Linked DNA regions of Simiduia agarivorans SA1 = DSM 21679. The protein of the gene in region 1 interacts with the protein of each later gene in a pairwise test. Links are inferred from orthologs where the notes say so. Each region holds a gene or a part of one and is shown in the gene's direction. Other genes may lie near its edges. The genes, in order: moeA and mobA.

What was found.
Region 2: the proteins of moeA (region 1) and mobA interact in binary tests that used the Escherichia coli proteins (3 or more experiments, as listed by UniProt). The link is inferred for Simiduia agarivorans SA1 = DSM 21679 from one-to-one orthologs.

Annotation. Positions count from the first base shown.
Region 1 is NC_018868.3:3,414,991-3,421,553, reverse strand. The notes cover bases 1,200-4,046. They hold moeA (molybdopterin molybdotransferase MoeA), read left to right. Parts: upstream 1,200-1,928; coding sequence 1,929-3,164; downstream 3,165-4,046. Other genes in these bases: M5M_RS15435 (FeoA family protein), read left to right, coding at 3,843-4,046; M5M_RS15440 (hemerythrin domain-containing protein), read right to left, coding at 3,200-3,661; narL (two-component system response regulator NarL), read left to right, coding at 1,236-1,880. In the rest of the region: M5M_RS15455 (MFS transporter), read right to left, coding at 1-915; more of M5M_RS15435, read left to right, coding at 4,047-4,070; feoB (ferrous iron transport protein B), read left to right, coding at 4,116-6,200; M5M_RS15425 (hypothetical protein), read left to right, coding at 6,243-6,563. UniProt on the Escherichia coli protein: Catalyzes the insertion of molybdate into adenylated molybdopterin with the concomitant release of AMP.
Region 2 is NC_018868.3:3,995,498-4,001,989, reverse strand. What follows is about bases 2,172-4,947. They hold mobA (molybdenum cofactor guanylyltransferase), read left to right. Parts: upstream 2,172-3,131; coding sequence 3,132-3,764; downstream 3,765-4,947. Other genes in these bases: M5M_RS17855 (vWA domain-containing protein), read right to left, coding at 4,807-4,947; M5M_RS17860 (sodium-dependent bicarbonate transport family permease), read right to left, coding at 3,748-4,689; pdxH (pyridoxamine 5'-phosphate oxidase), read right to left, coding at 2,435-3,070; M5M_RS17875 (hypothetical protein), read left to right, coding at 2,172-2,457. Also shown: M5M_RS17890 (TIGR00645 family protein), read right to left, coding at 1-69; M5M_RS17885 (NAD(P)H-quinone oxidoreductase), read right to left, coding at 77-1,054; M5M_RS17880 (RNA polymerase sigma factor), read left to right, coding at 1,291-1,797; more of M5M_RS17875, read left to right, coding at 1,798-2,171; more of M5M_RS17855, read right to left, coding at 4,948-5,472; M5M_RS17850 (hypothetical protein), read right to left, coding at 5,475-6,492. UniProt on the Escherichia coli protein: Transfers a GMP moiety from GTP to Mo-molybdopterin (Mo-MPT) cofactor (Moco or molybdenum cofactor) to form Mo-molybdopterin guanine dinucleotide (Mo-MGD) cofactor.

The DNA of each region.
Region 1 (6,563 bases):
CACGCCAAAGCCGGAACCATTGGCCGCTTCGGGCAACAACAACCACAGGCCCACCAACGCGGTCAGCAAACCAATACCCAACATGCCGAGGATGATCGAGAAGGCGACGATCGGATTCGGCAGCGAAGGCGTGGCCTCTTCGGTGTTCAGGTTGTTCATGCCGAACCAACCGGCGAAGGCCAAAGGAATCAGCACCAGCAACCAGACAAAACCGGCATTCTGGATGTAGGTGTCGCTGCCTGCGGCGATTTTACCAATCAGCGTACCGGAAGTTTCTTTCAACACCATGGCGTCGCCGCCCATGGCGCCGAACAAACCAAAGGTCATCACAAGGGGTACCACGATTTGCATGGTGGTCACACCAAAATTGCCCAGACCGGCATTCATGCCCAGCGCCAGGCCCTGACTCTTTTTCGGGAAGAAAAAATTGATGTTGGACATGGAGGAGGCGAAGTTACCGCCACCCAGGCCAGATAAAAACGCCAGCGCCTGGAACACCCACAACGGCGTGTTCATGTCCTGCAGCGCCAGACCGGTACCCAGTGCCGGAATCATCAGCAACGCAGTAGTAAAGAAAATTGTGTAGCGGCCGCCGCATAAGCGGATGAAAAAACTGCTCGGAATCCGCAGCGTTGCGCCTGTTAAACCGGCAATGGCCGTGAGGGTAAACAAATCCGCCTTGGCGATGGGAAAGCCCAGGTTCAACATCTGTACCGTGATGATGCCCCAGTACAGCCAGACGGCAAAACCACACAGCAAACTGGGAATGGAAATCCACAGGTTGCGGTTGGCCACTTTCTTGCCGGTGGCTTCCCAGAAGGCATCGTCTTCCGGATTCCATTGTTTGATATTGTCGCCGGGGCCGTAGCCGCTTTTGGCGGGCGCACCGGATTGGGTGGCACTGGTTGTAGTCATTGCTCTCTCCACATTGATGGCATTACCGCTTCACTATGAAGAGGGGCTTCAGACGGCTCAATGCGCTAGGGGGAGTAGCTCCGGGGTAGAAAACCCTGCGGCGGTTTACCTACAGCGGGGTATCGGCAAACGGGCATCCCACGCGGAATAAGCCCCGGCCCGGGAGGCCGCCAGACACCAAATAGGTAGGCCGGCGACCAGCTAGGTCGATAAAGAGCAACAAAAGCATGACCTACATCAAGCCAAATTCAGTTTGCAGTTGCGACCGGCACACGAATTCGCCATGTTAATGCCTGAAAAAACTTACCCGCATGACGACTATGAACGCAGACCTGACCAGCATCCTGTTAGTAGACGACCACCCCCTGTTGCGCAAAGGCCTGGTGCAGCTGATTGAATTGGAAGACGAACTGGCATTGGTGGGCGAAGCCAGCAATGGCAAAGATGCCCTGCGTCTGGCGGAAGAGACCGACCCAGATCTGATCGTGCTGGATCTGAACATGCAAGGCATGGACGGGCTGGAAACCTTGCGTGCCATGCGCGAAGCCGGCGTCACCTCGCGCATCGTGATGCTCACGGTATCCGACAGCGACGAGGACGTGGTGTGCGCCATCACTTACGGCGCCGATGGTTACCTGTTAAAAGACATGGAGCCGGAAGATATTCTGGAGCAGATCAAGCAGGCCGCCAGCGGCAAGATGGTGATTTCCGACAAACTCACCCACGTACTGGCCAAAGCCATCCGCAAAGGTGAAACCAGCAAAACCAGCCTGCTGGCCAAACTCACCAGCCGCGAACATGAAATTCTCAAACTCATCGCCAAAGGGCTTTCCAACAAGCTCATCGCCCGCGACCTGGACATTTCCGACGGCACCGTCAAAGTCCACGTCAAACATGTACTGAAAAAACTGGGCCTGCGCTCGCGCGTGGAAGCGGCCGTATGGATGGTCAACCAACAGCACTGAGTTTGCGGTATCCTTTACCCTTTATGAGTTAACTGAACCGAGGTCACCATGGGCTGCTGTGACGCCCCCGGGCTGATGCCCCTGGACGAAGCCGAGGCGATGATTTATCGCCAACTCCACGCCATTCGCGAAACGGAAACTCAGGCCCTGCCCACCGCCCTCGACCGCATTCTGGCCGAGGACATTCACGCGCCCATCGACGTGCCCGGCTACGACAACTCCGCCATGGACGGCTACGCCCTGCGTTCGGCCGACCTGAACCAGTTCCCCACCTTCAAGCAGGTCGGCAAGTCCTTTGCCGGCCACGCCTTTGACGGTGACGTGGGCCGTGGCCAGTGCGTGCGCATCATGACCGGTGCCCCCATGCCCAAAGGCACCGACCTGGTGGTGATGCAGGAAGACGTGAATGTAGAAGGCGAACAGATCCGCCTGACCCACCCCCAGAAACTCAAAGTCGGTACCAACGTGCGCCGCCGCGGCGGCGACATCGACAAAGGCAGCCAGATACTGCGCGCTGGTGTTCGCCTGGGCCCGGCCCATATTGGCCTCTTGGCCTCGCTGGGCCTGGCCGAGGTACCGGTATTCCGGCGCCTGCGGGTGGGCCTGTTATCCACCGGAGACGAACTCTGCCCGCCCGGCACGCCCCTGGCCTCGGGCCAGATCTACGACAGCAATCGCTACCTGCTGAGTGCCATCCTCACCCGGCTGAACGTGGAGATCCTGGATTACGGGTTGATTGCCGATGACCCGGCCGCCATCCGCGCGGCATTTGAGCGCGCCCAATCAGAGTGTGACCTGATCCTGAGTTCGGGCGGCGTCTCGGTGGGCGAGGCCGACTACACCCGCGACATACTGGGCGAGCTGGGCGATATCACCTTCTGGAAAATTGCCATGAAGCCCGGCAAACCGCTGGCCTTTGGCCGGCTGGGCAGCGCCTGGTTCTTCGGCTTGCCCGGCAACCCGGTGTCGGCCGCGCTCACCTTTCACCAGATTGCCCTGCCGGCCCTGCAACGGCTGGCCGGCGAATTGCCGGCAACGCCCCTCTGCCTACCAGCCGAACTCGGCGCCACCACCCGTAAACGCCCCGGGCGCACCGATTTTCAGCGCGGCTCACTAACGACGCGGGAAGGCAAATTGGTGGCTACGCCGCAGGATGAACAAAGCTCCGGGGTACTCAGCTCCATGACCCGCGCCGACTGTTACATCAAACTCGGTCAGTTTGCCGGTAACCAGGCCGAAGGGGAAACGGTGGAAGTACTGCCCTTTGACCGTTGGATTCTGTAAACCGGCCCCACCAGTGGGTCAAGCGTGGGGCCAGGTTAACCGAGGCAGTAAAGATCGTCGGCCTTGGCCAGTGCATCCTGCACTTCGGCCAGCAACGCATCGCGCTCCGGCCCCGGGCAATGGCTGTCGACGGTGGGATAAATCATTCTGGCTTCGCGCTGGTTGTGCGGCTCAAGCAGCGCCTTGAGCGCCGTGATTTCCGGTGCAGCGGCCGGGTACTCATAGGCCAGCGCCGCGTCCATCAGTGTTTCCAGGCGCCGGTGATCTGCCGATAAGGGCCCGGTGGGGCTCAGCTGCAAGGAACCCTTGGTTTTTTCATACACCGGGTACAACAGGCTTTCTTCCCATTGGATATGCCGGCGCAAGCCCGTCCGGAACGCCATGAAGAGCTGCTGGCATTGCTCCGCACTCTGCGCCTGGCTGGCGGCCTCCAGTAATACGTTCAGGCGATCCTGATCGCTGACGAAAAACGCGGTAATGTCTCGGGTTCGCTGCATGTCACACCTCCACCTGAAGTGTAAACCCAGATCGGACGAGTACCAGTCCAATACCCCAAATCCGCCAAAGGTTACTCACATTTTACCGGCTATTGATGTAACGCAAGGATAAGAACATAATGACAAAAGATAATGGTTATCATCTTCTGACGCATCGTCTATTCGTATTGAGGGCAACCCCGTGACACTGGACCAGCTGAAAATCCGCCAGACCGCCCGCGTAGTGGCCATCAACAGCAACAGCCAGGTTTTACAAAGCCAGTGCGCGCAGCTGGGTATTGCCCCGGGCGCGCCTATCGAAGTGATGCACAAGGCGCTGGGCCGCGGCCCCATGCAGGCCAAGGTGCAGGGGGCGCTCTACGCCATCCGCCCTGAAGATGCCGCCAACATAGAGGTCGCTCTGGCCTGAACACCCCGCGGGCTCTGACGCCCGCGCTGAATTCCGGGAAACAGCTTGAAACAGATTGCTCTGGTGGGCAGCCCTAACTGCGGCAAAACCACCCTCTTCAACGTCCTCACCAAATCCAACCAACGCACCGGCAACTGGGCCGGCGTCACGGTTGAGCAGAAAATCGGTGAATTCAAAGTTGGCAACGAAAAGGTCGAGCTGATTGACCTGCCCGGTGTGCACATGCTCACTGACTGCCCGCTGTCGATCGATGCCAAGGTCACCAACGACTATCTGCGCACGGCGAGCCCGGACGCCATTATCCTGGTGCTGGACGCCACCCAATTGCGCCGGCAAGCGGAACTGATCCCCCAGCTGGCCGCCACCGGCCGCCCGCTGGTCATTGCGCTGAACATGATGGATGCCCTCGCAGACCACGGCATCCAGCTGGATCTGACCGAACTCAAGGCCCTGCTCGGCAGCCGGCTGGTACAGATTTCCGCCGCCAAACACACTGGCATCAACGACCTGAACCACGCCCTCGAACAGGCCCTGACGGCCTCGCTGGCACCGGCCACCGACGGCAACTGCGATACCGACTGCGGCTGCGGCCCGGTGACACAGCCCCTCAGTCAGGAAGGACTGATCGCCGTGATCGACCGCGCCACCCGCTTTACCGGCGAGGCCACTCTGACGGAGAAAATCGACCGCTGGTTACTGCACCCTGCACTGGCGATTCCCAGCTTCCTGTTCGTGATGTATTTACTGTTCATGATTTCGGTGGAAGTGGGCTCCATTTTTATCGATTTCTTCGATATCTGGCTCGGCAGCTGGATTGTGGAAGGTGCCCGTTGGGCCCTGGCCAGCGCCGGCGCACCGGCGTGGCTGATTGCCTTCCTGGCCGATGGGGTGGGCGCGGGTATCCAGCTGATTGCCACCTTTATCCCGGTCATTGGCGCGCTCTACCTGTGCATGAGCTGGTTGGAAGACTCCGGTTATCTGGCCCGGGCGGCGTTCGTCATCGATGGCGTCATGAGCCGCATCGGTTTGCCCGGCCAGGCGTTCATTCCGTTGATCGTGGGCTTTGGCTGCAACGTGCCCTCCGTGATGGCCGCACGTTCGCTCAATTCCACCTCCGCGCGCCTGACCACTATTTTTATCGCGCCATTTATGTCCTGCAGCGCCCGCCTGTCGGTATACGTGTTTGTGGGCAGTGCATTTTTCCCCGAGCACTCGGGTCTGGCGATTTTTGCGCTTTACCTGCTCGGCATTCTGGTGGCAGTGGGCTCCGCCTGGCTGTTGCGCAAAACCCTGTTTGGTCGCTACCACGAGCCCTCCATTCTGGAGATGCCGTCCTACCGCCGCCCGGTCTGGCGCAATGTATTCACCCAGGCCGGCCATCGTCTGTACAGTTTCATGATGCGCGCCGGCAAGCGCATCATGGCCGTGGTGATCGTATTGTCCTGTCTGGGCGCGGTGAAAACCGACGGCAGCTGGGGCGCACCGGGCAGCTCCGATTCCGCACTCGCCTGGATTGGCAAACAACTCACGCCCGCTCTCACACCCATCGGTATTGGCGAAGATAACTGGCAAGCCACACTCGGTTTGTTTTCAGGCCTGTTTGCCAAGGAAGTGATGGTGGGCACCATCCAGACGCTCTACACCAACGAAGAGGCGGATACCAACGAAGGCCCGGTGGAGATGCCCGACTTCATGGGTGACCTGGCCGGCGCCTTTGGCAGCATTGCCGACAATGGCAAAGCGCTGGTGGGCATTGAGGCCGAGGAAGAAGACGACTCCAGTCTGAGCCTCATTAAAGACAGCCCCATTGCCAGCCTGTTCCCTTCCGCCTGGGCGGCGTTCTGTTTCCTGGCGTTTGTGTTGCTTTACGCCCCCTGCGTCGCCACCTTGGGCGCCATGCAGCGGGAAGCCGGTTCCGGCTGGCTACGCTTCAGCCTGATCTGGAGCCTGATGCTGTCCTACTGGATTGCCTCGAACCTCTGGCAAATGAGTCAGGTGATGAGCCAACCCGTCTACAGCATCAGCTGGCTGGTCATATCCACCGCCATTCTTGCGGGGGTTTATGCACTCATTGTCCGGCGCGTGCGCGACAAGCACCTGGGCGAAATCCAGGTGGTGAACCTGAGCTAGTCCGGTACAATGTGCCGGCAATTAATAGCAACGGATCTTGCCATGAATAAACTACTGCTTCCGCTGGTGCTTGGCGCCGCGCTGACCTCTGCCGTCAGCCATGCCGCACCAGAAGAATTCGTCTACAAAAAACCTGCCCGTGGTGCCGCCTCTGAATCAAAAATGCGCGGCGTCTACGATTTAATTGAGAACCCCACTGGCAGTGCAGCCAAGGCGCGACTTGCGATCCTCACTGGCATGCTGGAAACCAAGGGTGCTGCCTGGGTGTTAGAACAGGAAGGCGACGGCTACGTACTGGCTCGCTGGGATTACAAGGGCCACTCGATTTTCCACCGCATCGAATACACTGCAGACGCCGTTCAA
Region 2 (6,492 bases), 580 kb from region 1 along the record:
CAGGCCCAGATAAATAGGGGCCAGCAGCCAGCGCGAGTTGTACATCAGGTTTTCAATAAATTTTTCCACGCTTACCTCAATCTACAGTTAATACAATTTTGCCCACATGCCGGGAAGACTCCATCAGCTTGTGGGCCTCGGCCACCTGCGCCAACGGGTAGGTGGCATGAATGACCGGGCGGATTTTACCTGACTCCAGCCACGGCCACACCTTCGAATGCAGCGCACTGGCAATGGACGCTTTGGCGGCGTTGGGCTGCGCGCGCAGGGTAGAGCCGGTGAGGGTCAGGCGTTTGAGCATCACCGGCAGCAGGTTGATATCGACCTTGGGGCCCTGCAGGAAGGCAATGTTCACAATGCGCCCCTCCACCGCCGCCAGTTCCAGATTGCGCGCCACATAGTCGCCGCCCACCATGTCCAGAATCACATCCAGGCCCTCGGGCACGCGGGCTTTCAGCTCGGTCACGAAGTCCTGCTCGCGGTAATTGATGGCCGCGCGCGCGCCCAGTTGTTCACAGGCCCGGCATTTTTCTGCGCTGCCGGCGGTGGCGTAGACCTCGGCACCATGTGCTACGGCCAATTGAATGGCAGTAGTGCCGATACCGCTGCTGCCACCGTGCACCAGTAACCGCTCACCGGGCTGCAGGCGTGCGCGTTCAAACACGTTGCCCCACACGGTAAACAGGGTCTCCGGCAAAGCGGCCGCCTGAATCAGCGACAAGCCGGCCGGCGCCGGCAGGCACTGGCCCGCGGGCACCGTCACCTGCTCCGCATAACCACCGCCATTAGTGAGCGCGCAGACTGCTTGCCCGATGGCAAAGCCGGTAACGCCGTCGCCCAGGGCGGCGATGTGCCCGGCCACTTCCAGGCCCAGAATGGGCGAGTGACCGGCAGGCGCCGGGTAGCGGCCCAAGCGCTGCACCACATCGGGCCGGTTAACGCCGGCGGCAGCCACGCGGATCAATACCTCGCCGGGGCCCGCAACGGGCGCAGGGCCATCGGCGAGCCGCATCACGTCGGCTGCGCCGAACTGGGGCAGGTCCACAAATCGCATACTGCTCTCCTTCATAAAAGAACCCTTCGCCAAAGAATCCTTTACATTACGATCGGTTACAAAACGAAACCGATTATGTCACAAGCGGCAATCAAATCGCCCGCCCCGGCGTTTTAATCACAGTACCCAGTGTCCTGTCCGGGTAATGCGTTGATTATCAGACAGGACACTAGCAGGCTGTTGATAAACCCGGCATTTTCGACCAGAGTGTGCGCCAGCTGAGGACTGAGAGTTTTATGACCAACCCCGTGGCTATGCCCCTTGCCATTACCGACACCCAATGGCAGAACCTGTTCCGCTTTGCCTACAGCCTGTGCCAGCACCGCGAAGACGCATTGGACCTGCTGCACAGTGCCATTGAGCGGTTGCTGCGCGTGAAGTCCACCCAGCCATTGCAGCTGGAGGCTTACCTGCGCCAGGTCATCCGTCATCTGCACTACGACCGCTGGCGTCGGCAACAACGCCTACCCGTACACCAACCGCTGGATGATATAAGCGATGCCGTGGTGGACAGCACCGGCATGGCGTTGGAGGATGTGGTGATGCAGCGCCAGCAGCTGGCGGGCATCTGGCGGGACCTGAGCCCCGAGCAGCGGGATATTATTTACCTCTGGGCCTGGCTCGGCTTCAGCACCCAGGAGGTGGCTGACGAACTGAATCTGCCCAAGGGCACAGTACTGGCGCGCATTCACCGCCTGCGCCAGCGATTGATGGCCGGCGGCGGCGCGGCAGGAGCAAACTGAATGACCGAATCACTGAAACACTCAGCGCGCGAGCAGATCGGGGCGGCATCGCTCAGCCCCGAAGAGCTGGCGGGCCTGAACGCACACCTGCAGGCTCAGCCAACAGCAAAGCGCCGGTTCAATCCCCTGGTGTGGGTGGCGGGCGCGATCCTGATTGCAGGCCTCGGGCTCATGGCACACGCGCACTGGCTGGCGGCCGAACGCAAGGCACTCATCGCCGCCATTGCCACCGAGGTGGTAGACAACCACGTGCAACGTAAACCCCTGGATGTGACCGGTAACTCGGTGGTGCAACTGAGCCAGGCCATGGAGCAACTGGATTTCACCTTGGTAGAAAGCTGGATGCTACCCGATCTGGAAGCGCGCCTCACCGGCGCGCGTTACTGCACCCTCCAGGGAAAAACGGCCGCACAGTTGCGTTTAGGCGACGACACCCTGTACCAGGCGCCGTTCACCGATGCACAGGAAAAACTGTTGCACGACATTAACGTGGAAGCCACGCCTGTCATTCAATTTGCGCGCGGTTTTGAAATTACCCTGTGGGAAGAACGCGGACTGCTGATGGCGCTGGTCAAAGCGCCCGAGCCCGCCGACGAGGCACCCGCCATTACCGCACCCTCGCTGCCGGCGCCCACCCCTACGGCGCCAAGCGGGCAATAGTCCAGGCGTCGCCCTCGCGCTGATACACAAAGCGGTCGTGCAGACGGTTGGCACCGCCTTGCCAGAACTCGATCTCGTGCGGAACCACGCGAAAACCGCCCCAGAAATCCGGCGCGGGAATGTCGCCCTTGGCAAACTTTTCTTTCATGCGCGCCACCTGCTGCATGAGCAGCTGACGGGTCGACACGGGGTGACTTTGGTGCGATGCCCAGGCGGCCAGTTGCGACTCTTTCGGCCGGCTCAGAAAATACTTGGCCGATTCGGCCGCGCTGATTTTACTGGCCACGCCACACACTTTCACTTGCCGTTCGATATCGTGCCAGGGAAAGTGCAGGCTGATTTTATGGTTGGCGGAGAGCTCCTGCGCCTTGCGCGAACCGTAGTTGGTGAAAAACACAAAGCCCCGGGCATCCACCTGCTTGAGCAGCACAATGCGCTGGGATGGCTGACCGCTGGCATCCACCGTAGCGACAGTCATGGCGGTGGGGTCTTTTAATTGCAGCTCGATGGCCTGCTGCAACCAATGTTCAAATTGGCTGATAGGGTCGGCATCCAGATCGGCCTCTTCCAGTCCGCCCATCAGGTAATCGCGGCGTAAGTCTTCCAGTTGCATACAACAGTCACCCGGGTGAGTTTTGCCTTATTATACGCACTCACTCCCACGATGGACGAGCATGACCACTCTCACCGCCCCCAATAACAGGCCATTGCCCGGTAAACACAACACGGCCGGCTGGATCGTGGCCGGCGGCCAGGGCACGCGCATGGGCGGGGTGGATAAATGCCTGCTGCCCTGGCGCGGAGACACCCTGCTGGCCCACACCCGTGCCCGTCTGCAGCCGCAGGTGACGCGCTGTGTGTTAAACGCCAATGGCGATGTAACGCGCTTTTACCCGGCTCATTGGCCGTCGCATGACAGCATCATTGCCGATCGCGAGCCCCACTGCGGGCCATTGAGCGGCATCCACGCCGGGCTCAGCTGGTTACAGGATCAGCCGGAACAATGGCTATTAACGGTACCGGCCGATTGCCCGGACATAGACACTGCGTTGCTGTCCACCGTCGCCAACCAATACCGGCAACAACGTCTGTTACTGGCCTGCGCGGGCGGGCACAAGCATCCCCTTTTTGGTGTGTGGCACCGGTCATTGCTGGTTGAGGTAACCCGGGCGCTGCAAGATAAAAATTGGAAACTGATGGCCTTAGCCAGTGAATTGGGCGCGGGCTGGGTGGCGTTCGAACACGAACGCCACTTCCACAACATCAACACCCAAGAGGATTTTGAGGCGCTTACACGCTCAGAATAATCCAGTGGTAGAAGCCGATGCCCACTATCACGTTAAACGGGAACGTCAGCCCCAGGGATGACAGCATGGCCAGGCCGATATCGGCCTTGGGTATGGCGCCTTTGATGGCCACCGGTGCGGCAATGTAAGACGCACTGGCGGTTAAGCTGGCGAGAATCACCTGACCACCAATGGCCAGCCCCAGCATTTTGCCGGTGGCGATTCCCACCAGCGAAAGCACGCTGGGCGCCAGCAAGGCGAAGGTCAGCAAACGCCAGTGCTGCCACGGGAAGGGGCGTAAGGTTTCCGCCGCCACCAGGCCCATTTCCAACAGAAACAGTGCCAGTACCGCTTTGAACGCACCGGTGTACAAATCGGTGACCGAAGCACCCTGCACCGGGCCGTACATGAAGCCTATAATCACACCGCCCAGCAGCAAGATCACACCCCGGTTGGTAAAGGCCTCATGCCAGAGCTTGGCCAATGACGGTTGGGCCGGGCCATCGGATTTGTTGTAACGGCGGTACAGCAGCAAACCCACAATAATCGCAGGCAACTCCATAGCCACCAGATACAGAGTGACTTCCGGCGAAATGGCCAGATCATTGGCTTCGGCATAGGCCAGTGCCACCGCAAAGGTACCGGCACTCACCGAACCATAGTGGGCGGCAATACTGGCGGCATCTTCCAGACTCAGGCGCACCAGCTTGCGCAGCAAGGGGAAAAGCACCAACGGAATGATGGCACCCAGCGCCATCACGGCAATCAGTTCGGGAATCAGCTGCCAGCGCAAATTGCCATAGAGCGACATACCGCCCTTAAGGCCAATGGTGAGCATTAATAACAGGCTGAGGGTATCGTAAGCGGCTTTGGGAATGGTGAGGTCTGAACGCACGAGGCCGGCGACCAGCCCCAACAGGAAAAACATGACGACGATATCGGGCATAGTGTCCTCCAATCAGGGAGGCTGCATTTTAGCGGGGGTGGGGGAAAGGTGAAGGTGTTTTGGGCAAACCAAAAAAGCGACGCCGTCCCTGGCATCGCAATGGCAGACCGGTTGACATCAGCGCGCGGCGATCAGCTGGTCGAGGCGCTCCAGATCATTCATCACCGCCCATTGGCCGCCGCCCTCCACTACCCGCTTTTGCCAGGCCTCTAAACGGCGCAGGTAATCGCGCGGGTCGATGTTGTCGGTGCGCAGCTTGGTCACGTTCAACGCCACCACCCGGATGCCTTCCAGCGCAATGGGAAAGTCACGGATGTGGCCTTTTTCAAGATCTTCTTCCAGATCAGAAAATACCAGCACGTATTTTTCGCCAGCGCCGGTTTCATTCAGAAACTCACTGGCCTGTAACAGGCCACCGGTAATGTCCGTGTGGCGGCTGCCGTGGCGCACCGATTTCACATACACATCCAGCTGTTGTTTGAATGCGCGCTTCTGCTGATTGGCCACACTCGGGCGTTCATCGAACGTGGCTTTGGCAACAATATCTTTTTCGCTGAAGCTGCCGCTGTCGATGCGCGCCACCGCCACGGCATCGCCGCTGTCGAGCGTGGCCAGCAGGTAGTTCATGATGCCCTGCGCTTTGGCCAGTTCTTCGGTGTAAGTCCCCGAGGTATCCATCAACAAATAGACAGCGCGGTGTTGCGGGCGGGTTTCACCGCAGCCCACCAGGGTGAGCAGCAGCGCGGCGATAATCAGGCCGGTATTTACGCGTAAATAAGTCATGGTTACACCTCCGAATAATCCAGACCGGGTTCGGTGCGGCTGTCATTCGACTTGGCCATGCGTGCACGGCCCGCCGAGATCCAACGTTCGAACGCCAATGGCACCATGATCACCAGGTCGTACAGGTGAATGATAAAGCGCACCATCTGCTGCACCACCGCGCCCAGCAATCGGCAGACTACGGCCAGCACTTTCAATGTTGCTTCGGCAAACATGCCCAAAACCGTGCGCGTGGATTGAATGAAAGATTCAAGCGGAATGGCCACGAAGGCGAGCGCAAACGGCAACACAAACCCCATGACCATCTGGCCCACGGAGGGAATCCAGCGGAAATTCGCTTCCACCACCGACGCGCCGGCCAGCGACTGCTTGAGCGCTTCGCGGTCCAGGGCCAGCAGATCCCGCATGTATGCCAAAGACGCTTCAATGGTGGCCAGTACCGTCAGGATGGTAAAGGTAATCCACACCATGCGCCGGCGCATCTTGTCGTCCATGCTGCCAATCATCGGGAACAAATGGGTGATGCGCAGGGATTCCAGCAAAAATAATCCCATGGCAATTTCCACCATAATGATCACCAACGCGGCAATGTCCGAGGTTTTCATGGCGCCGATGTAACTGGTGCCGCCCACCATTTCCGACATGGGCATAGCAATCAGCTGGAAGTTAATCAGGCCGCCAAACACGGCGATAATTAACACTAATGCAGATACAAAAAACTGCGTCAGCGATGAACTGGTCAGACGCGCCATGGCTTCCTGCGCGCCGCTGCGAATAGCGCGGTATTCGGTCATGAAGCCATCAATCACACTGGCGCGGTCTTCCAGGCTATCGACCCGCTGCTTCACATCGGCCAGATCGCCGTCCAACTTGCGCCACAGGGGCTGCATCCGGCTCAACAATTTGTGCGATACCTGGCTGCTTTTCTGATACGCCTGCAGGCTTTCTGCTTGTGCCGATTCCACGGTTTCGTGAATCTTGTCCAGAATTTTCGCCACGGCGGCATCGCCGCTGCGCGGA